DNA from 3 places in the Arthrobacter sp. T2-23 genome. Region 2 is predicted to be linked to each of the others. Evidence: riboswitches for the same ligand, from Rfam matches in the RefSeq annotation. Region 2 holds a riboswitch; each other region holds the start of a gene.
The links. A riboswitch is a leader RNA that binds a small molecule or an ion and turns the genes downstream of it on or off. The one in region 2 is predicted to bind S-adenosylmethionine.
Positions count from the first base shown of each region.

Region 1 (7,423 bases), 1.3 Mb from region 2:
GCTGCAAACACGACTCCGCCGCCGTCAACTGCGGGGTGGACGCATGGGTGCAGGACGGCCACGCGGGGGCGTCCGGTCCTGCGCGGCTCGCCTCGCTGCGCCGGCTGCTCGGCACCGACCCCCGGCTTGAAGCGCAGGAAACCAAAGAACTCGGCAGCGTCTCCTAGCAGCGTCTCCTAGCAGGGTCTCCTCGCAGGGTCTCCTCAGCAGGCAGCGACGTGGCCTCCCGGTCTACGGCGGCTTTTGACGGTAGTTTGGAACTATGAGCCAACCCGCTTCGAGCTACAACGATGACCTGCGCCTTGCCCATGTACTGGCAGATTCCGTAGATTCCCAGACCATGAGCCGCTTCAAGGCGCTCGACCTTCGGGTCGAGACGAAGCCGGACCTTACCCCCGTCACCGACGCCGACAAAGCCGCCGAGGAAGCCATTCGGGGGCAGCTGTCCCGTTCCCGCCCGCGCGACGCGGTTCTCGGCGAGGAATTCGGCAGCACGGGCCACGGCTCGCGCCGCTGGATCATCGACCCGATCGACGGCACCAAGAACTTCGTCCGCGGCGTCCCCGTCTGGGCCACCCTGATCGCCCTCGTCGACGAAGGCGAGCCCGTTGTCGGCGTTGTCAGCGCCCCCGCGCTGGGCAAGCGCTGGTGGGCCGCCAAGGGCGCCGGTGCGTACACGGGCCGGTCCCTGGCGGCCGCCACCCGGCTGAAGGTCTCCAACGTCTCCCAGCTCTCGGACGCCTCGCTGTCCTACTCGAGCCTGGGCGGCTGGAAGCAGCGCGGCAACCTCGACGAGTTCCTCGGCCTCACCGAGGAAGTCTGGCGTACCCGTGCCTACGGCGACTTCTGGTCCTACTGCCTCGTGGCAGAAGGCGCCGTCGACATCGCCTGCGAGCCAGAACTCAACCTCTACGACATGGCCGCGCTGGTCCCGATCGTCACGGAAGCCGGCGGCCGCTTCACTTCGCTCGAGGGCGAGGACGGCCCCTTCGGCGGCAACGCCCTGGCCACCAACTCGATCCTGCACTCAGAAGTCCTCAAGCGCCTCAACCCGGATCTCGACGACCTGCTCTAGGGCATTCCGGCGGCTCCCGGGCGGCTCCCGGGCGCATCCCGTAACAAAACGCTTCACATTCCTGCCGCTCCTTTTCTGCGGCAGCGGCCATGGCCTACGCTCGAAACAGGTCACGAGTGCCAGCGCAAAACCCCGGTTTGCTGGCCGGCAACCCTCCATTCGCGGTGGGGTGCCCCGGGTGACGACCTGGCCGGTCCGGAACGGACCCGGCAAGCGCGGATCCCCGGTACGTGGGGTCCTTTTCGAGTGAGGTCCCATGACGACTGCCACTATTCCTGCCCGTCCCGCCGTTGCTGCCCGCCGGCCACTGTCCGCGGTCTCCGGCGCCGAAATCCAAGCCCCACTGATCCAGGGCGGCCACGTCCGCTACGCCAACCTGGACTACGGTGCCTCCGCCCCGGCCCTGTCCGTGGTCTCCGCCTACCTGAACGAGATCCTGCCGTACTACGCCAGCGTCCACCGCGGCGCAGGCTACGCCTCCCAGCTCAGCACTTCGGTGTACGAAAACGCCCGGAACATCGTCCGCGGCTTCGTCGGCGGGCGCCCGGATGACTCCGTGATCTTCACCCGGAACACCACCGACTCGCTGAACCTGCTGGCCGGCTGCCTGCCCGTCGCCGACGGCCGGCACACCGGCGAAGTGCTCTACCTCGACATCGAACATCACGCGAACCTGTTGCCCTGGCAGAACGTCCCGCACCGGAGCGTCGTCGCCGCCCGCACCCTGGCCGGGACCCTGGCGCAGCTCCGGACGGAACTCGCCCACGGCGGCGTGAGCCTGCTCGCCGTCACCGGCGCGTCCAATGTCACCGGCGAAATCCTGCCGATCCGCGAACTCGCCTCCCTCGCGCACGAATTCGGCGCCCGGATCGCCGTCGACGCCGCCCAGCTCGCCCCGCACCGCCGCATCGACATCGCCGCGGACGACGTCGACTACCTCGCCTTCTCGGGGCATAAGCTTTACGCCCCGTTCGGCGCCGGGGTCCTGGTCGGCCGCCCGGACTGGCTCGACGCCGGCACACCCCACCTCGCCGGCGGCGGCGCCGTGCGGGACGCCCGGCTCGACACTGTCAGCTGGACTACCGGCCCGGCACGGCACGAGGGCGGCTCCCCCAACGTCCTGGGCGCCGCCGCGCTGGCCCGCGCCACCCAGGTCATCGAGGCCCTCGACGAGCGGCAGTGGCATGCCCACGAGGACGCCATCCGTTCCTTCCTGGTCGAGGGGCTCCGGCGGATCGACGGCGTGAGTGTCCACCACATCTTCGAGGACACCGACCAGGGGGAGGGCCCCGGCACGATCGGCGTCGTGAACTTCTCTGTCGCCGGCTACGACGCAGGCCTGGTCGCCGCATACCTGTCCGCGGAACACGGCATTGGCCTGCGCGACGGCCGGTTCTGCGCGCACCCGTTGCTGAAGCGGCTCGGCCTGCCCGCCGGCTCGCTCCGCGCAAGCTTCGGCCTCGGGTCCCGGATTGAAGACGCGCAGCGGCTGCTCGCCGGCCTCCAGGAACTGCGGCGCAACGGCCTGGGCTGGGACTACGTCGTGGACGCCGGCCGCTGGGTCCCGGCCAACGACACCCGCAGCTACCCGCACTGGGCGCCGAACACGCCGGGCACCGCGGGGGCCGCCCCCTGCACCCCGGACTAGCGACCGGGTCGGCATCGAGGGCCGGCAGGGACGCCCCCGCCGGCTGCGTGCGGTAAATTCGGTAGGTACCCACCAGAGCCCGAAGGAGATCGCACGTGGCACGCGGCGGCCCCAAACTGCACGGGGGACCCAAACTCCAGCACGAACGCCGGCAGGAGCTCGGCCAGAGCTTCCAGGACGGCGGCGAGCACTACGACCGGGTCCGGCCCGGCTACCCCGCCGACTCCGCCGACTGGCTGATCCCCGCCGGGGCCCGCGACGCCGCAGACCTGGGCGCCGGCACCGGCAAGTTCACCGCACTGCTGGTCGAAAGGGGGCTCCGGACCATGGCCGTGGACCCCTCCCCGGACATGCTCGAGCAGTTGCGCCGGGCCCTGCCGGGTGTGACCGCCGTCGAGGGGACCGCAGAACACACGTCCCTGGCGCCGGAGGCCTTTGACCTGGTCACGGTGGCGCAGGCCTGGCACTGGTGCGATCCCCTGCTGGCCAGCACCGAGGTGGCACGGATCCTGCGTCCGCACGGCGTGCTGGGGCTGATCTGGAACCAGCTGGACACCTCCGTGCCCTGGGTGCACCGGCTGTCACGGATCATGCACGCCGGGGACGTCCACAAGCCCCACTTCACACCGCCGCTGGGTCCCGAGTTCACCGGGCTGCAGAGCCACCTCACCCGATGGGAGGATCCCGTGACCACGCAGGACCTCATGGAACTGGCCAAGTCCCGCAGCTACTACTTGCGGGCCGGCGAAGCCACCCGCGCCAAGGTGCTCGGCAACCTCGACTGGTACCTGCACGAACACCTCGGTCACACCGGCAATGAGGTCCTGCCGCTTCCGTACCTGACGCAAAGCTGGCGCGCCACCAAGGCCTGACGCCGCATTGCCCCGCCGACCGGCCCCGCCTATGATTTCGGTATGCCTAATTTTTAAGTTCAGGCAGATGGAACTTCGAGGGAGCGCGCAGTGCTGGACGTCACCGGACCCAAACCCCGCCCCGGGGGTCCGCCGCCCGCGCGCAAGGGCCGTGGCGGCCGCCGCGCCCTGCTCGGACTGCTGGGCCCGGCGTTCGTGGCAGCGATCGCCTACGTGGATCCCGGCAACGTGGCCGCCAACCTCACGGCCGGCGCGCAGTACGGCTACCTGCTGGTCTGGGTCCTCGTCGTCGCCAATGTCATGGCCGTGCTGGTCCAGTACCAGTCCGCCAAACTCGGCATCGTCACGGGCAAGAGCCTGCCGGAAATCCTCGGCGAACGGCTCCGGCCGGCCTGGCGCCGCGCCTTCTGGGTGCAGGCCGAAATCGTGGCCGCTGCCACCGACCTGGCCGAAGTGGTGGGCGGTGCGATCGCCCTGTATTTGCTCTTCGGCTTCCCGCTCCCTTTGGGAGCGGTGATTGTGGGCGGCATTTCGATGGCCCTGCTCGCCGTGCAGAGCCGCAACCGGCAGCGGCCCTTTGAGTTCATCATCATCTTCCTGCTGGGCATCATCACCGTGGGGTTCCTGGCCGGCCTCTTCATCAGCCCGCCCGACGCCGGCGGTGTCCTGGCCGGGCTGGTGCCCGGCTTCCAGGGCCCTGACACCGTGCTGCTGGCCGCGAGCATGCTCGGCGCCACCGTGATGCCGCACGCCATCTATGTGCACTCTGCGCTGTCCAGGGACCGGCACCGCCCCAACCCGCACCTCCATGTCCCGGCGCACGCCGTCGCGCGGCTGGTCAGGGCCACCCGCTGGGACGTGGCCGCGGCGCTGGCCGTCGCCGGGATTGTCAACGTCGGCATGCTGCTGCTGGCCGCCTCCACCCTGGGCGGCGAGGAGGGAACGGACACCATCGAGGGCGCGCACGCCGCGATCACCGCCAACCTCGGCCCGGTGGTCGGCGTGGTCTTCGCCGTCGGACTGCTCGCCTCCGGACTGGCCTCCACCTCGGTGGGCTGCTACGCCGGCGGCTCCATCATGCAGGGCCTGCTCAAGATCCGGATCCCGCTGATGACGCGCCGGGTGCTCACCCTGATCCCGGCCGTGGTGCTGCTGAGCGTCGGTTTCGACCCCACCTGGGGCCTGGTGCTCAGCCAGGTGGTGCTCAGCTTCGGAATCCCGTTCGTCCTGGTCCCGCTCGTGGTGCTGACCAGCAGCAGGCCCCTGATGGGAGAGTTTGCGGACGGGATCGTCCTGCGCGTTGCCGCGATCGTCAGTGTGGTCCTGGTGGTGGCGCTGAACCTGGTCCTGCTGTGGCTCACCTTTTCCGGCGCCGCCGGACGGTAGGCTGGGGGCTGTGAAGACCAGTCCGCCCTCCTCCTCGATCGAGGACTACGTCAAGGTCATCTACTCCTTCACGGAGTGGCAGGACAAGCCCATCACCTCCACGCAGCTTGCCCAGCGCCTCGGCGTCGCGAATTCCTCGGTCTCCGAGATGGTCCGCAAGCTTAAGGACCAGGGCCTGGTGGACCACAAGCCCTACGGTGCGGTCACCTTGACCGATGACGGCGTCCGGCTTGCCCTCTCGATGGTCCGCAGGCACCGGCTGATCGAGACCTTCCTGGTCCAGGAGCTCGGCTACCGCTGGGACGAGGTGCACGACGAGGCCGAGCTGCTCGAACATGCCGTTTCCGACACCTTCATCGAGCGGATGGCGGCAAAGCTGGGGAACCCGGTCCGGGATCCGCACGGCGACCCGATTCCCGCCGCGGACGGCTCGGTCCTGATGCCCCCGGCCCACCGGATGAGCGAACTCGACGACGGCCACACCGGCCGGATCACCCGGATCAGCGACGAGAACCCCGAACTGCTGCGCTACCTCGCGGCCGAACAAATCGACCTGGACGCCGACGTCGAGGTCCTGGGCCGGAAACCCTTCGGCGGCCCCCTCGTGGTCAGGATCGGTCCCCCCGGCGAGACCCGCGAGGTCGACCTCGCCGACGCAGTGGCCGCCGCGCTCTGGGTGCACAGCAACACATCGCACGCGGGCTGCAGCATGGCCGGGCCCGCAATGGGTGCTGAATGAAGTCGCTGCACGCGGACCGCCCGGCCGCTGCCTCCGGGATGCCCGGGTGGCGGGCGTGGGCGGCAGTCGCCGTCGGCGGCCTGATCGGAACCGAGCTGCGCTACGGCGCTGGGCTGGCCTTCCCCGAAACCGCCGGCGCCGTGCCGTGGACCACCCTGGCGATCAACGTCCTGGGCAGCTTCGTCCTGGCCGCCCTGACCACCCTTTGGATCGCTCGGCCCCGCACCGCCTTCTGGCTCAGGGCCGGGCTTGGCCCGGGGCTGCTGGGTTCCTTCACCACGTTCTCGGCGCTGGCCCTCGCTATTGACCAGCTCGTCCGGGGCGGCTTCCACGCCGTGTGGCTGGCCTACCTCGCGCTGTCGCTGATCTTAGGACTCGGCGCGGCCGCGGCCGGCTGGAAGTCGGGCAAGGCGCTGGCCGACCTGAGCGGCAGGGCACAGTGACCGCCGCGCTGCTGATAGGGGTCTTCGGTGTGGCCGGCGCCCTGCTCAGGTTCGCCGTCGACTCCTGGTTTGCCCACCGGCCGGGCCCGCATCCGCACTGGCCATGGGCAACCCTGACGGTCAACGTCGTCGGATCCCTTATCATCGGGCTCTCCCTCGGTGCCACCCCGCGGCTGGGCCTCGGCCCCGAGTGGCAGGCCGCCCTCGCCAGCGGCCTGGCCGGCGGCTTGACCACGTTCAGCTCCTGGACCACCGCCACTATCCGGCTGGTCAGCGAGGGGCGCTACCGGGCCGCCGCGCTCAACGTGGCCGCCAACCTGGCCGCAGGCCTCGCCGCGGCCGCCCTCGGCATCGCCCTCGCCGCCTAGGCGCCGTCAGTACCCGCACTGTCCGCGACCTCCCGCGGCGGGTTCCGGATCCCGACGGCGGAGGCCGCGGCGCCGGCGATGAAGAGCCCGGCGGTGACCATCGCCGTGCCGTGCAGCCCCGCCGTCGTAATCACCGGCCCGGTGATGAGCCCGGCGAACGCGATGGTCACCAGGCCAGCGATGCGGGCGACGGCGTTGTTTACAGCCGAACCGATCCCGGCTTCCTCCGGATCGACGGCGCCAAGAATCGCCGAGGTCAGCGGCGCCACAGTCACGGCCAGTCCGATCCCAAAGACCACCATCCCCGGGAAGACCTGGCCAAAATAGTCCAGCGGCAACCCGACGCCCAGCAACATCACGAAGCCGGTCGCGCACAGCAGCGGCCCCGCGGTCATAAACCAGCGCGGACCGAAGCGGCCGGAGAGTGCACCGATCCGGGCGGAGAGCAGGAGCAGGATCAGGGTGGAGGGCAGCAGGGCGAATCCGGCGGCCGTGGCACCGAGCCCGGCGACCTGCTGCAGAAAGAGCCCCAGGACGAAGAAACCCAGGTTCAGCGCGCCGTAGATCACCGTGGTGGCGATGTTCCCCCAGCCGAAGTTGCGGATGGCGAACAACCGCAGCGGCATCATCGGCCCCCGGGTGCTCCGCTCATGGACCAGGAACGCGACGAGCCCGGCGAGGCCGACGACCAGCGGCAGCCAGACCTGCGGGTGGCCCCAGCCGAGGGCCCCGCGTTCGATGAAGGCGTAGACGATGCCGCCGAGGCCGATGACCGCGAGCACCGTTCCCTTGAGGTCGATGGTGCTGCCGGGCGCGCGGTCCAGGTCGAGCTCGCGCAGCCGGCGCAGTGCGGGCCAGACCGCGACCGCCGGGACGACGTTGAGGAAGAAGA
Region 1 is NZ_AP027917.1:3,199,855-3,207,277, reverse strand. Features, by position in the region: gene rsgA (ribosome small subunit-dependent GTPase A) at 1-167, shown strand, start outside; gene hisN (histidinol-phosphatase) at 263-1,075, shown strand; SAM riboswitch class IV at 1,184-1,297, shown strand; gene ACZ5Z0_RS14960 (aminotransferase class V-fold PLP-dependent enzyme) at 1,332-2,723, shown strand; gene ACZ5Z0_RS14955 (class I SAM-dependent methyltransferase) at 2,819-3,595, shown strand; gene ACZ5Z0_RS14950 (Nramp family divalent metal transporter) at 3,686-4,981, shown strand; gene ACZ5Z0_RS14945 (metal-dependent transcriptional regulator) at 4,992-5,720, shown strand; gene ACZ5Z0_RS14940 (fluoride efflux transporter FluC) at 5,717-6,163, shown strand; gene ACZ5Z0_RS14935 (fluoride efflux transporter FluC) at 6,160-6,531, shown strand; gene ACZ5Z0_RS14930 (MFS transporter) at 6,528-7,423, opposite strand, start outside.
Region 1: it holds a riboswitch for S-adenosylmethionine, as region 2 does, so the genes downstream of both, ACZ5Z0_RS14960 (aminotransferase class V-fold PLP-dependent enzyme) here and metX (homoserine O-acetyltransferase MetX) in region 2, are expected to answer to the same signal.

Region 2 (7,423 bases):
ACCATCTCCCGGAGGATCCTCGCCCTGGACAAGCAACTCGGCGGGCGGACGCTGGAGCGGAGCCCGCACGGCTGGGAGCTCACCGAGCTGGGGTCCGAGGCGGTGGCGGCGGCGGAAGCCATCGAGGGGACGCTGGGCGCGTTGTCCGGCCGGATCGCCCGATCGGAGGACGTGCTCTCCGGCCTGGTGCGGATCAGCACGCCGGACGGCTTCGGCGCGGAATTCGTCGCCCCCGCCCTGGTCCGGCTGCAGCAGGAACATCCGCACCTGAACGTGGAGATGCTCAGCGCCACCCGCAAGGTCAGCCAGAACCGCTCAGGGGTGGATTTGGAGGTGGTGGTCGGCAACCTTGACGTCAGTAACGCGCAGACCATTTTCCTGTCCAACTACTTCCTCCGGCTCTACGCGAGCCCACAGTACGCTCGCGAGCACGGCCTGCCGGAAACGCTCGACGACGTCGGGCGGCACGGCTTTGTCTCGTACGTCGAGTCGGCGCTGCAGGTCGCGGAACTCGGCCACCGCTACACCCAGCTGCCGATGCCGCGCTCCAGTTTCCAGGCCACGAGTATCTTCGCCCAGCTTGAGGCCGTCCGCCGCGCCGCCGGGATCGGCCTGCTGCCCAACTTCCTGGTTGTCGGAAAGCCGGGGTTCGTGCCGGTCCTGCCGGACGACTTCCAGCGGCAGCTGCCGATCTGGGCGGCGGCACGGGCGGAGTCGCTGCGCTCGGCCCCGGTGCAGGCCGTGCTTGCTGCCATCCGGACAGAGATCGCCGAACGCCAGGACGTGCTCACCGGCTAAAGCGGGCGCTGCTCAGAGCGGCTAAGCCCGGGCGCGCCCGTGGTGGTCAGCCACCCAGACGCAGGATGATCACCAGGCCAATGAGCGCCACAACGCCGGCCAGAAGCATCGCCGCCCTGGGATTGCCGAGGTTCAGGGTCCATCCGAGACCGAAGCGGCGCGGAACCAAAAGTTTGTGGTCCTCGCGGTTGATGTAGACCAAACCACCGCGCCAATATTTGTCGTCATCCAGGTGTGTCAGGCCCGTGTTTTCTTCGGCCCCATCCCGCTCACGGTTATTCCGGGCCAAGACCACAACGGTTACGACGACGGCGGCCAGGATCGGCGCGGCGACCATCAGCGGCGCCCACGGCGTGACCGTTCCGGTCCACATCAGCAGCGATGATCCCAGCATCGCCAGGTCGATCATGGCGACAAGCCCTAGCAGCGCCCTGGCGCCCAGGGATATGTAGTGCCGGGACCAGCGCGCGGAGCCTACCGGCCGTGCCGGGTCGATGTCCGGCCGGCTTCGGACGATAGCCGCCGCCATGCCCCCGAGCAGCGCGGTCATGCCGATCTGCACGAACACCAATGAGAAAGCCGCGCCGACCGACTTGACGACCACCCGGTCCGGCATGCCCTTCGCGCCGTAGTGCACCGCGAGCACACCGGGCATCGACGGGTAGCCGACCACGCCAATCACCGCCGTGGCGACGGTGATGATCACGGCGGGCGCCAGCCAAAGCCAGGGGAACCGGGGCGGATCGGTCCGCAGCTCGGTGTCCACCGCGATGCCCTGGTGCAGGCCCCGGAACCAGCCCCCGGCGGCCTTGGCGGCCCGGATCTCCTGGTTGGCCAGGAAGAAGCATCCATACCAGGCACCCACAAGCGCCAGCACCGACAACGGCAGCAGCAACGGTTCGCCGCTCACAGCGTAGCTGCCAACGCCGGCTCCGATGACGACGAGCCCGATGGTGAGTACCCGCCACCGGTAGATGCGGGCCCGCCTGATTACTGCCCTGTCGGCGGAATGTTGGGCCGGCACCCGGACCCCGAAAGGCACAAAAGGACTGGTGACCGAGGGCAGCACCAGGGCGAGCAGGAGCACCAGCCCCAACAACACCAAGCTCAGAACGATGGCAACGCTCATGGCTCCTCCTCTCGCGCTGCGGCGAATGAATCGAGCACGGACCGGCAGGTCTGGAGAACCTCGTCGGCCGGCAAACCTCTAACGACTGCCTCCGCCAGCAGGGTCCGGGCTCTTGCGGTCCACTCCGCGGGGAAGGGAGGGGCCGCGACCGTCGTCGTCACCACCGCGCCTGTCTTGCGGTTGAGCCGGATCAGGCCCTGCTGACGAAGGAGGTCATAGGCCTTGTTCACGGTGTGGAAGTTGATCCCGAAATCCGCGGCGAGCGTCCTGGTGGCCGGCAGCGAACTGCCCTCGGTCAGCACGCCACCGGCAATCGCCTCAACGATCTGGTCACGCAGCTGCTGGTAGATCGGCACCTCACCGGACAGGTCGATGTTGAGGATCATGCCTTCCTACCTCCCGTCTTGTTCTATAAGTTATAGAACAAATGGCGAATCGGTGACAACAGGCTTTTGGACTTGGGACTGAACTCCGGGTGCAGCGCAAGGGCCGGACAGCCATGACTTGGCTGCCCGGCCCCTGGGACTGGCGGATTGATTCGTTAGGCAGCCGGCGCCGCTGCGGCCTTCTTCCCGAGGGCTTGGGCAACTTTCTGGATCCGGGTACCGTATCCGCCATTCAACGCGGTCTCCTTGATCTTGTTGGCCTGGGTGTCCAGATCGGCCGGCGCAGCCCCCTTGAGGGTCTTCAGGTCTGCCTGCAGGTTGGCCGGAAGCTTGGCGAAGAGCTTCGGGTGGCTGATGACCTGGTCAGCGATCTTCTGCAGCCCTGCCCCCGGGTTGGCCGAGGTGAAGACCGTCCGCAGTTCCTGGCGCAGACCGGCGGCCTCGGTCGCGGTCTTCACCAGCTGCTCGGCGCGCTTCTGGACCTCAACGCCGTAGCCGCCCGACAGGGCCGTGGTCTTGATCTTGTAGGCGTCCTGCACGCGTTCAGCCGGAGCGGCGTCCTTGAGCGCCTTCACGTCGGTCTGCAGCGCCGGGGGGAGTTTGGCGAAATGCTTCGGGTGGTTCACCAAGGCTGCCGCTGCCTTCGCGGCCCGGTCCCCGACTGCCTGCGGACTGTCCGCGTTGAGCTGCAGGAATGCCCCGAGCCCGCGCACACCTGCATGAGCGCCTGTCTTGGCTCCGGCAGGCGCACCCGCCGTCGAGGTCGCCGCCGGGTGCGGGGAAGAGGGGGACGCAGAGGCGGCACCGACACCCACGGCGGCCATGGCGCCAGCGGCCAGAACCGCTGCTGCTCCCACACCTAAACGAGTCTTCAATGATGGAGTTGTCGGCATTGCTACCTGGTCCCTTCCGCTGGAATTTAATGACCGGTTCGGCCTGCCCGGCCCAAGTGTGGTTCCACTCTAGAAGCCGACGCTGGGCAGAAGCTGAATATCGGCCCAGAAACGCGACTCGCCGGGCAGGCACCACGACAGCAGCCCCCGTCCCCGCAGTGGGGGGACGGGGGCTGCCTATTGCTGAACTTGTGCGACTGCCTGCCGGTTACCGCTTGCCTGCGGCGAGCAGGTCGGCAGTGCCCTGGGCGTCGGCGGCGTCGACGTCGTGGAGCGAGATGCCGCGGGTTTCCTTCAGGAAGAACACGGCGACGGCCGTGATGGCGCAGGCGATCAGCAGGTAGATGGCCACCGGAACGGAGGACTTGTACTGGCCCAGCAGCGCAACGGCGATGATCGGCGCCAGCGAACCGGCCACGATCGAGGTCACCTGGTAGCCGAGAGAGACGCCGGAGTAGCGCATCCGGGTCGGGAACATCTCGGCCATGATGGCCGGCTGTCCGGCGTACATCAGGGCGTGGAACAGCAGGCCGATGATGACCGAAGCCAGGATGATGAAGTCATTTCCGGTGTCCATCATCGGGAAGGCGAAGAAGCCCCAGGTGGCACCCAGAACGGCGCCGGCCATGTAGACGGGCTTCCGGCCGAACCGGTCCGAGAGACGACCGACCACCGGAACCACGGCGAAGTGGATAGCGTGCGCCACGAGCAGCAGGAGCAGGATCTTGGCGGTGTCGGCGTGGACGACGGTCTTCAGGTAGGTGATCGAGAAGGTGACCACGAGGTAGTACAGGATGTTCTCCGCGAAGCGCAGGCCCATGGCGGTGAAGACGCCGCGGGGGTAGCGGCGGAAGACCTCCGCGACGCCGTAACCCTTGTGGCCCGCCTCAACTTCCTTGCGCGCCTCGAGGAAGATCGGGGCGTCGCTGACCTTGGTGCGGATGTAGTAGCCGATCAGGACGATCACGGCGGACAGCCAGAAGGCGACGCGCCAGCCCCAGCCCAGGAAGTCCGCGGAGGACAGCACCGAGGAGAGGATGAACAGCACGGCGGTGGCGAAGAGGTTGCCCAGCGGAACTGCGGACTGCGGCCAGCTGGCCCAGAAACCGCGGGACTTGCTGGGGCTGTGCTCGGCGACGAGCAGGACGGCGCCGCCCCATTCACCGCCGACGGCGAAGCCCTGGGCGAAGCGCAGGAAGACCAGCAGGGCCGGAGCCCAGTAGCCGATCTGCGCGAAGGTCGGGAGGCAGCCCATCAAGAAGGTGGAGACGCCAACCAGGATGATGCTGAGCTGCAGCAGCTGCTTGCGGCCGAACTTGTCGCCGAAGTGGCCGAAGACGATGCCGCCGATCGGGCGGGCCACGAAGCCCACCGCGTAGGTGAGGAACGCCGCGAGGATGCCGTCCAGCTCGGTCTGGGAATTGGGGAAGAAGGCCTTCCCGAAGACCAAGGTGGCGGCGGAAGCGTAGAGGAAAAATTCGTACCACTCCACCACGGTGCCGGCCATGGAGGCCGCCACTACCTTCTTAAGACCGGACGCCTTGACGTCGGTCTCGTCTGCGCGCCTTGCGGCGGCGTTTTCCGTGCTCATGAGAACTCCTTCGGTGTCGCCTTCGACACCCTGTGGACCATTAAGGTTGACAACGCGTGTGTGAGTTGGGACACACGGCGTCATTCTCCACGAGTATGGACGTCCCGCGGCGCAGGCTCAACGACTAATCGCGCAGAGCGCGTCTGCAAAAATGCACAAAGCGCGGTCGCGGCTAGGCGAAGAAGTAGCCCCGGAGCTGCTCGCTAAGCTGGCCGATTTCGGTGAGGAAACCGTCGTGGCCGATCGGGGCCTCGATGACGTGGACCGGCACCTCCCCCGGCAGGGCGTCGGCGAGGGCATGGGACTGGGCGGGGAAGTACAGCCGGTCCGAGTCCACGGCCGCGACGAAAAACTCCGCCGTTGCCCGCGAAACGGCCTGCTCAAGGCTGCCGCGGCCGCGGGCGACGTCGTGGCTCATCAACGCCTCGGTGATCGCGATGTAGCTGTTGGCATCGAAGCGGCGGACCAGTTTATTGCCCTGATGGTCGAGGTAGCTCTCCACCTGGTAGCGGCCCCGTCCGGCCAGCGACCCTGCTTCCAGCGGGGCCTCGGCCGCCTGCGCGTTCCGTCCGAAGCGGCCGTCCAGCTCGGCGGCGGAGCGGTAGGTGATGTGCGCGATCCTGCGGGCCAGGGCCAGTCCGGCGTCCGGCTCCGGGCCGCCGTAGTAGTCGCCCCCGTTGAAGTTTGGGTCCTGGCGGATGGCGAGCGTCTGGGCCTGGGCAAAGGCGATCTGCTCCGCGGTGCTGCTGGCACCCACGGAGATGACGGCGCAACGCCGGACTCGGTCCGGGTAGCTGACTGCCCATTCCAGGGCGCGCGCTCCGCCGAGTGAGCCGCCGAGCACTGCGTACCAGCTGGCGATCCCCAGGGCATCGGCGAGACGGGCTTCGGCGGCGGTGCTGTCCCGGAGTGTCACCAGCGGGAAGCGCGAGCCCCACGGCCTGCCGTCCGGGCCGGGCGTCGAGGGCCCGGTGGAACCGTAGCAGCCGCCGAGGATGTTGATGGAGACGACGAAATACTTGTCAGTGTCCACCGGAGCACCGGGGCCGGCCAGCTGCTCCCACCACCCGGGCTCCTCGCCGGCGCCCCGGGTGACGTGGGTGTCTCCCGTGAGGGCATGTTCGATCAGCACCGCATTGGAGGCGTCCGCGTTGAGGGTTCCCCAGGTCTCGTAGGCGAGGGTGACCTCCGGCAGGGTGGCACCGGACTCCAGCGCCAGTGAACCGATCGGCAGGTACTGAACCGTCCCGTCGGGGACAGTGGAAAGCTTGTTTTCGGGAACTCCCGTACGGGAGACGGCAATCGTCATGTGTGGACCTAACCTCGCGCTTGCCCGCCGCCAGCTGACCGGCAGGCCAGGTCTTCACCCGGGGCACCCCGCCGCGGAAGGAGGGTTGCCGGCCAGCAAGCCGGGGCTGTCACTGGCACTCATGACCTGCGTCGATTCTACGAAACCCGTCGGCGCATTGGCGAAGATTGTGACTTCCATGTGACAGCCGGGCCCCTAATCCCCACGGCGCCGTGTGGACCTCAGGCGTCCTTGGCCGCCCGGAAACCGGCGTCGAGGTCGGCGATGATGTCGTCGATGTGTTCAAGTCCCACCGACAGCCGCACCAGTCCGGGATTGACGCCGGCCACCGCCTGCTGTTCCGGCGAGAGCTGGCTGTGGGTGGTCGACGCCGGGTGGATCACCAGCGAGCGCACGTCACCGATGTTCGCCACGTGCGAGTGCAGTTCGAGGGCGTCGACGAAGCGCTTGCCGGCCTCCGCTCCCCCGGCGAGGTTAAAGGAAACGACGGCGCCGGTCCCCTTCGGACCGTACTTGCGGCCGCGCTCGTACCACGGGCTGGACGGCAGCCCCGCGTAGGCGACGGATTCGACGTCGTCCCTGGCTTCCAGCCATTCGGCCACCTTGACGGCGTTGGCGACGTGCCGCTCCACCCGCAGGCTCAGCGTCTCGATGCCCTGGGCGATGAGGAAGGCGTTGAACGGGGACACGGCGGAGCCGAGGTCGCGCAGCAGCTGGACCCGGGCTTTGAGGATGAAGGACAGGTTTGCCCCCAGCGCCCCGTCCGTCCCGAGGTCCCGGGCATAGACCAGGCCGTTGTAGGTGGGATCCGGGGTGTTGAAGCCGGGGAAGCGCTCCGGGTCCTTGCCGAAGTCGAAGTTGCCGGAATCCACAATCACGCCGGCGATCGCGGCGCCGTGGCCGCCCAGGTATTTGGTGGCCGAGTGGACCACGATGTCGGCGCCCCACTCGATCGGCCGGATCAGGTACGGGGTCGAGAGGGTGTTGTCCACGATCAGTGGCACCCCGGCCCGGTGCGCCACGTCCGCGACGCCCTCGATGTCCAGCACGTCCTGGCGGGGGTTGGAGACCACCTCGCCGAAGAAGAGTTTGGTGTTCGGCTGCACGGCGTCGCGCCACTGCCGCAGGTTGTCCGGGTCTTCCACGAATGTCACGGAGATGCCGAACTTCTTTAGTGTGTGGGCCAGCAGGTTGTAGGTGCCGCCGTACAGGCTGGGGCTGGCGACGACGTGGTCTCCGGCCTCGGCGATGTTCAGGATCGCGAAGGTCTCGGCGGCCTGGCCGGAGCTCAGCAGGAGGGCCCCGAGGCCGCCCTCG
Region 2 is NZ_AP027917.1:940,066-947,488, forward strand. Features, by position in the region: gene ACZ5Z0_RS04385 (LysR family transcriptional regulator) at 1-798, shown strand, start outside; gene ACZ5Z0_RS04390 (DUF1648 domain-containing protein) at 845-1,927, opposite strand; gene ACZ5Z0_RS04395 (GntR family transcriptional regulator) at 1,924-2,313, opposite strand; gene ACZ5Z0_RS04400 (hypothetical protein) at 2,469-3,170, opposite strand; gene ACZ5Z0_RS04405 (MFS transporter) at 3,415-4,797, opposite strand; gene metX (homoserine O-acetyltransferase MetX) at 4,970-6,106, opposite strand; SAM riboswitch class IV at 6,118-6,233, opposite strand; gene ACZ5Z0_RS04415 (bifunctional o-acetylhomoserine/o-acetylserine sulfhydrylase) at 6,328-7,423, opposite strand, start outside.

Region 3 (7,423 bases), 1.4 Mb from region 2:
CCACGATGATCTTCGGCAACCTGCCGGTCTACCGCCGGGTTGTGAGCCGGCTGGTGGAGACCGGGGTCCTGATGGATGAGGGGATGGTCTACTTCGATGCGCGGCTGTGCCGGCATCATCCCACCGTGGAGGTCCGGGTCGCCGATGTCTGCCTGCGGGCGGACGACGCGGCGCTGATCGCTGTCCTGGTGCGGGCGCTTGTCGAGACGGCCGCCCGGGAATGGGACGACGGCGTCGACCCCGCACCGGTGCCGACGTTGCTGCTGCGGATGGCAGCCTGGCAGGCCAGCAACTGCGGACTGCGGGGGCAGCTGCTGGACTTCGGAACCTTCACCCCCGCTCCCGCGGCCGAGGTGGTGCATGCCCTCGTGGACTTCCTGGCCCCCGTGCTGGCTGAGCAGGGGGAGCTGGACCTGGTGCGCCACGGAGTCAACCGGATCCTGGCGGACGGCACGGGCTCGCAGCAACAGCGCCAGGCTCTCTGCGCTCCGGGGCTGGACACCCCCGTCGACGACGCCGGACTGGCCGCCGTCGTCGCCCATGCCGTGCGCGTCACGACGCGCGGCGCGGAGACCGAGGAGACGGAGGGGACGCCGGAACCGGCCCCCGTGCTCTCCCGGGTCCGCCGGAGCTAGACCTGCTTGAGCGCGTAACCGAGGTCCCGGATCAGGTCCTCCACCTCTTCCAGACCCACCGACAGTCGCACCACGCCGTCGCTCAGCCCGATCGCCGCCCGACCCTCCGGACCCATCGCGCGGTGCGTCGTGGTGGCCGGATGGGTGATGAGGGACTTTGAATCGCCAAGGTTGTTGGAGATGTCGATGATCCGGAGGGCGTCCAGCAGGGCGAAGGCGGCCTCCTTCGCCGTCCGCCCCGGGGACGGGGACAGCTCGAACGTCAGCACGGTGCCGCCGGCCTTCATCTGCCGTGCGGCCAGCTCGTACTGCGGGTGGGACGGCAGCAGCGGGTACTTCACCCAGCTGACGGCGGGCTGCTCCTGGAGCCAGCCGGCAAGCCTCAGTGCGGAGGCAGAGGAATGGTTCACCCGCAAGCCCATGGTCTCCAGCCCCTTGGTCAGCACCCAGGCATTGAAGGCCGAGAGCGCCGGACCGGTGTGGCGCATGAGCTGCTTGACCGGGCCGTCGATGAACTCCTTGGAGCCCAGGATCGCCCCGCCGAGCACACGGCCCTGGCCGTCGATGTGTTTGGTGCCGGAGTAGACGACCACGTCCGCGCCGAGCTCCCCGCAGCGCTGCAGCAGGGGAGTGGCGAAAACATTGTCGACGACGACCGTCGCGCCGGCGGCGTGCGCCAGCTCGCTGACGGCGGCGATGTCCACGATTTCCTGCATCGGGTTCGACGGGGACTCGAAGAAGACCGCCGTCGTGGGTTCCGACAGGGCGGCGCGCCATTGGCTAAGGTCCGGGCCGTCCACGAAGACCGTCTCCACGCCCCAGCGCGGCAGGATTTCGTTCAGGATCACGAAGCACGAGCCGAACAACGAGCGGGCCGCGACAACACGGTCCCCGGCGGCGAGCAACGCCCCGAGCGCGGTGAACACCGCGGACATGCCCGAGGCCGTGGCGAAGCACGCCTCGGTGCCTTCCAGCAGACGGAGCCGTTCCTGGAAGGTGGCCACCGAGGGGTTGCCGTAGCGGGAGTAGACGAAGCGCTCATCCTCGCCCGTGAAGGCACGCTCGGCCGCGGCGGCGGATTCGTAGACGAAGCCGGAGTTCAGGAAGATCGGCTCGGTGGTCTCCTGGAACCCGGTGCGGTCGAGGCCGCCGCGGACGGCCTGGGTATCCGGGCTCCAGCCCTGGGCGTCGGGATTGAAGCCCACTTAGTGCTTTCCGGAGTTGGTAGGGAGGCCGCGGTTCTTCCAGCCGTTGACGGTGCGGGCACCGGATGGGTCCGGGTCGCCCTCAAAGCCCTCAAGGACGTTGTAGGCGGTGAAGCCCGCCGCGGTGGCGGCGTCCGCGGCCGCCGCGGAACGCGCGCCGGAGCGGCACAGGAAGATGAGTTCGGCACCGTCGGCCGCGGGCACCTGCTGGCGCAGCTGCTCCACGAACTGCAGATTCGGGGTGCCGCCGGCAAAGGTCCACTGGATGAACAGCGGATCCCGCTGGCCGCCGGTATCCGCGGTATTTGGAACACCGATCTGGGCCCATTCGCCCTCGGTGCGGACGTCGACCAGGACGGCGCCGGCTTCAAGCCGGGCCCAGGCCTCCTGCGGGGTCAAGTCTCCGGCGTAGCTCACGCGTGGCCTTCGCCCTCGAACTCGACGGCGTCGAGCTCATCCACCGCGTTGGCGACGGCGGCGTCGGCGCTGGCGATCGCGGCCGGCAGCACGAGCGCCTGGGCAACGATCACGGTGCTGCCGTTGAACGTGGCAGAGGGGCTGCCGTGCAGGACATAGCCTTCGGCCAGCGCGGCGGACACGCGCTCGCAGAAGGCACGGTCATCGGGGCCGGTGAACAGGCGGTAGGCCAGCTTCACGTCGGCGCCGGGGGCGGCGGGGGACGGGGCTGGGGCTGTGGCGGGCACAGCGGGGGCGGACGCGTCAGGCACGACGGATCTCCTTCTTTCACGTTTGCAGCTCGAATGGGTCGATATGCCGAGTATTCACCTGAGGCACCCCGCCGCGAAAGGGAGGGTTGCCGACCGGCCAGTCAGGGCTTGGCGCCGGGTCTCATTACTCACAAAAAACGTAACACCTGCGACGCCGGCCCGCAGAGCCGCCGTCGTCATGTTAAGTAACCGGACCGGAGCCGGCCGGCCCCCGGGACTAGTCGATCGTGGCGTACAGCGCGTTGAGCTCGGCCGTGAGCTGCCGGCGCAGTTCGGGGGTACCAATTTCCTTGCCGTCGATGTGGTTCACCGGTGCGAGGAGCCGGATGCTGGAGATCAGCCACACGGCGTCGGCGTCGTAGAGGTCGTTGGGGACCAGCGGGCCGTAGCCCAGTTCCCAGCCGGCTGCCTTGGCCGCGGTGAACAGGGCGCCCTGCGAGGTCCCGGGAAGGATGCCGCTGTCCAGCTGCGGGGTGATCAGCCGGCGCACGGTGCGGCTCCCGCCCGCTCCGTCGTCGCTGGTCTCCAGGTGTGCCAGCAGGACGGTCGACGTCGGGCCCTCCAGGACCCGGCCGTCGGCGGACGTGAAGATGACATCGTCCGCGCCCTGGTGGTGGGCGTAGCGGAGTGCCGCCATGTTGACGGCGTAGGACAGGGTCTTGGCGCCCAACAGCAGCCAGGGGGCGCGTTCGCCCACCTCGCTGTCATAGCCGCGGTCCAGCAGGATCACGTCGATGCCGGTCTCGCGCTGGACGCGCCCGGCGGCCGGCGGCGGGGAGGCCTGGACCCAGCAGGTGGGGGTGGCAGCGCCCTCGACACCCCGGGTGGCCAGCAGCTTCACCACAACCTCGTCCGCCCCGTCGGCGCCGCCGCCAGCCGGGCCGGCGTGGCCGCGGAACTCGCCGATCGCGGTTTCAATCGCACGGCGCCAGGCGTCCTCCGCCGGAATATCCAGCTCCAGCGCCCGGGCGGAACCGGCCAGCCGGCTCAGGTGGGCCTGCAGCTTCCGCGGCTTTCCGCCCACCGCCAGCAGCGACTCAAAAACGCCGTCGCCGCGGGTCGCGCCCTGATCCGTGGCCATCAGCTGCGGTGCGGACGAGTCGGCGATCCGGCCGTTCTCAAAGGCGGGGTCGAGGAACACCAGCACCGTGGCGGGGGCCGGAACAGAGGCGGAGGTAGTCATGCCTTCAGCTTAGTGTGGCCCGCGGCGGGATAAGCTGTGCGGGTTGCCCGTTCCGGAACTGTTCCGCGGGTCTGGAGCTTGAGGGGTACGCCTGTGCTGTGGCCGTTTCCGCTGACCGGAATATTCCCGTCCTGGGTGATTCTGATCCTGACCGTGATTGACCTCGTCATCCGGGTGCTGGCGTTGGGAATCATTCCCGGCAACCGCCGGCCCACCACCGCGATGGCCTGGCTGCTGGGCATCTTCTTTGTGCCGGCGCTTGGCCTCGTCCTGTTCCTGCTGTTCGGCAACTTCCGGCTCTCCCGCCGCCGCCGCGCCCAGCAGGAAGCCGTGAACACCCGGGTGCGGGCCGGGACCTCGGCATTGGCCGCCGTCGAAAGCCAATATGCCGGGCCCGAGTGGGTGGCGTCCGCGGCTGAGCTCAACAAGACCCTCGGCTCGCTGCCGATGGTGGACGGCAACAGCGTCGAGCTGCTGTCCGGCTACCCGGATTCCATCAAGGCGATGGCCGCGGCCGTCCGCGAGGCCACGTCGTTCATCAACGCAGAGTTCTACATCATGAGCTCGGACCACGTCACCGACGATCTGCTGACCGCCCTGGAGGACGCTGCCGAGCGCGGCGTCGAGGTCCGGATCCTGTTCGACCACCTTGGCACGCTGCGCATCAAGGGATACCGGAAGCTGATCGCCCGGCTCGAGGCCAGCAAGATCCGCTGGCGGCCGATGCTGCCCCTCAATCCGGTGCACGGCCAGTGGCGTCGGCCGGACCTGCGCAATCACCGCAAAATCATGGTGATCGACGGCGAGGTCGCCTTCACCGGCTCGCAAAACCTGATCGAACCGTCCTACAACAACCCGAAGCACCGCAAGGTGGGCCGCGAGTGGGTCGAGCTGATGACCTGCATGCGCGGCCAGATCGTCACGACCTTGAACGTGGTCTTCGCCACCGACTGGCTGAGCGAAACCGACGAATCGCTGGAGCACCAGCTGGGGCACAGGCCCGAGTCCGCGCCCGGAAACGTGACCGCCCAGGTGGTGCCCAGCGGCCCGGGGTTCATCACCGAGAACAACCTGCGGCTGTTCAACACGCTGATCTACTCGGCGCAGCACAAGCTTTCCATTTGCAGCCCGTACTTTGTCCCGGACGACTCGCTGCTCTATGCGGTGACGACGGCGGCCCAGCGCGGCGTCGACGTCGAACTGTTCGTTTCGGAGAAGGGTGACCAGTTCTTGGTCCACCACGCCCAGCAGTCCTACTACGAGGCGCTGCTGGAAGCCGGCGTGCGGATCTACCTTTACAAGGCGCCGTTCGTGCTGCACGCCAAGCACTTCACGGTGGACAACGAGGTGGCCGTGCTGGGCTCGAGCAACATGGATATGCGCTCGTTCTCGCTGAATCTCGAGGTCTCCGTCATGCTGCTCGGCGAAGACATCGTGCAGCGGATCCGCGCCGTGGAGGACACCTACCGCGGCATTTCGCGCGAACTCAAGCTCGAGGACTGGATCAAACGGCCCATGGGCGTCAAATACGTGGACAACGTCGCACGGCTCACGGCCACCCTGCAGTAGGCCGGGACGCCGGACCCTTAGCCCCGCGGGAACTCCGCGCCGAGCGCCGAGAGGACCCCGAAGGCCTTGGTCCGGATTTCCTCGTACTCCTCCTGCGGGGAGGAATCCGCGGTGATCGCGCCGCCGACGCCGAGGCTCACGGTGGTGCTGTCCGTGCCGGCGGCGGCCACCAGGGTCCGGATAGCCACCGCGAGGTCCGTGGCGCCGCTGAGCGAGAAGTAGCCGATCGCCCCGGAGTAGACCCCCCGCGGCGCGGCCTCGAGCCGGTCCAGGATCGCCATGGTGCTGACCTTCGGCGCCCCGGTCATGGAGCCGGCCGGGAAGCAGGCCGCCACGGCCTCGGCCCGCGGCATTCCGGGCCGGAGCCGCGCGTCGATGGTGCTGACCATCTGGTGCACCGTGGCGTAGCTTTCGATCGCGCACAGCCGGCTGACCGAGACGGACCCGGGCACCGCGAAGTGGCTGAGGTCGTTGCGCAGCAAGTCCACGATCATGATGTTCTCGGCCCGGTCCTTGGGCGAGGATTCCAGTTCGCGGCGCAATCCCTCGTCCCGGGCGGCGTCGTCGGACCGGCGCCGGGTGCCCTTGATCGGCTCGGCCCGCATGGCGCCGTCGGCGGAGATCCGCAGGAAGCGCTCCGGCGAGGTGCTGGCCACGGTGAGGCCCGACAGTCGCAGGAAGCTGGCGAAGGGTGCCGGATTGCGGCGCCGGAGGGCCAGGTACGCCTGCCACGGATCGAGCTCCCCGGCTGGCGCGCTGGCCGTCAGGGCCGTGGTGAGGCAGACCTCGTAGCTGTTGCCCTCGGTGATCTCGTGCTGCGCCGCGGCGATCTTGGCCTTGTAGGCGGCCTCGGTGTCCCGGGCGCTGAAGTCCAGGGCGGGGGCGGGGCCGGCCGAATGCCCGACGCCGCCGGCTGCGGGTTCGGGGCCCTGGTCCGCGGCCAAGACGGCGGCTCGGGCGGTAGCCAGCCAGTCGCCGGCGTCCGGGGCGTCGAGGGCGAGCAGCCACGCCGTGCGTTCCCGGTGGTCCAGGACCACGGCGCGGCCGGCGAAGATCAGGCAGGCATCCGGGGTGGCGGCCTCGACATTGCTGCCGCCGGTCTCGCGCTTGAGTTCGTAGCCGAGGTAGCCGAGCCAGCCGAGGGTGAACTCGCACGGGTAGCCCTGCGGGGCGCGCAGCGCGCGGCGGCCCCATACCCCGTCAAGCCAGCGGAAGAACCCGCCGTCGGTCTGTACGGTCGAGTTGCCGACGCTCACCCGGGTCCGTCCCGAACGGTGCCGGACGGACTGGCCGAAGCTGCCGCCGTCGTCGGCCAGGATGCTGAAGCGGCTGCGTTCGGCTCCCGCGCCGCCCTGCCGGTTCGGTTCGCCGGCGCCGCCCTCGGCCAGGGAGGAATCAAGCCACACCGCGTTCGGGGAGCCGCCATAGAGCAGCTCGAAGAGCCTGGCCGCGTCCGGTGCGGCGTCCAGCCGCTCGGCCGTCAGTTGCAGCCCGCGGCGGGCCGAAAGTTCCGGGAGCAGCACCGGGGACAGCGCGGGAAGGTACTGGAGGGCCTGCAGCACCTCGGCGGGCGCGGCGCCGTCGGCTAAGTTGAGCACCCGCACGTCGGCCCGGGACGGCACATCGTCCGCAGCGAGCCACTCGTCTTCCTGCCCGGCCCATTGATCCCAGTAGGGGCGGTAGGTCTCGCCGTCGCGGGACAGGGCCCGCGTGCGGCGGTCCTGGTCGGGGGAGTCGGCCCAGATCACGGCGTCAAGGAAGGGCATGGCGGCCGCGGCGCCCGCACCCACGCCTTCGACCAGGACGATTTCGGCCGGTGGGGTCAGCCGGGTGTCGCCGTCGTAATGCCGTTCCCAGTCCCAGCTGACCCAGAGGGCAGCTTCGCCGCGGCGCAGCGGGGCCAGCACGGTGGCTGCGTAGCGCTCGATGCCCGCCGCCAGGCCGTTCCAGCCGGGGTAGATGTCCTCGAGGTGGAAGAGGGAGACTTTGTGGTGTTCGCGGAGCCGGGCCGCGAGTTCGATGGCCAGGGTGGTTTTGCCTGCCCCGGAGCGTCCGTCGATGGCGATGATGACGGGTGCGGGGCTCATGAACTAGAGCGTACCC
Region 3 is NZ_AP027917.1:2,335,809-2,343,231, forward strand. Features, by position in the region: gene ACZ5Z0_RS10780 (glutamate--cysteine ligase 2) at 1-635, shown strand, start outside; gene ACZ5Z0_RS10785 (O-succinylhomoserine sulfhydrylase) at 632-1,840, opposite strand; gene ACZ5Z0_RS10790 (rhodanese-like domain-containing protein) at 1,841-2,257, opposite strand; gene ACZ5Z0_RS10795 (DUF1737 domain-containing protein) at 2,254-2,544, opposite strand; SAM riboswitch class IV at 2,582-2,697, opposite strand; gene ACZ5Z0_RS10800 (aminodeoxychorismate lyase) at 2,786-3,751, opposite strand; gene cls (cardiolipin synthase) at 3,845-5,320, shown strand; gene pabB (aminodeoxychorismate synthase component I) at 5,338-7,407, opposite strand; gene ACZ5Z0_RS10815 (low molecular weight protein-tyrosine-phosphatase) at 7,404-7,423, opposite strand, start outside.
Region 3: it holds a riboswitch for S-adenosylmethionine, as region 2 does, so the genes downstream of both, ACZ5Z0_RS10795 (DUF1737 domain-containing protein) here and metX (homoserine O-acetyltransferase MetX) in region 2, are expected to answer to the same signal.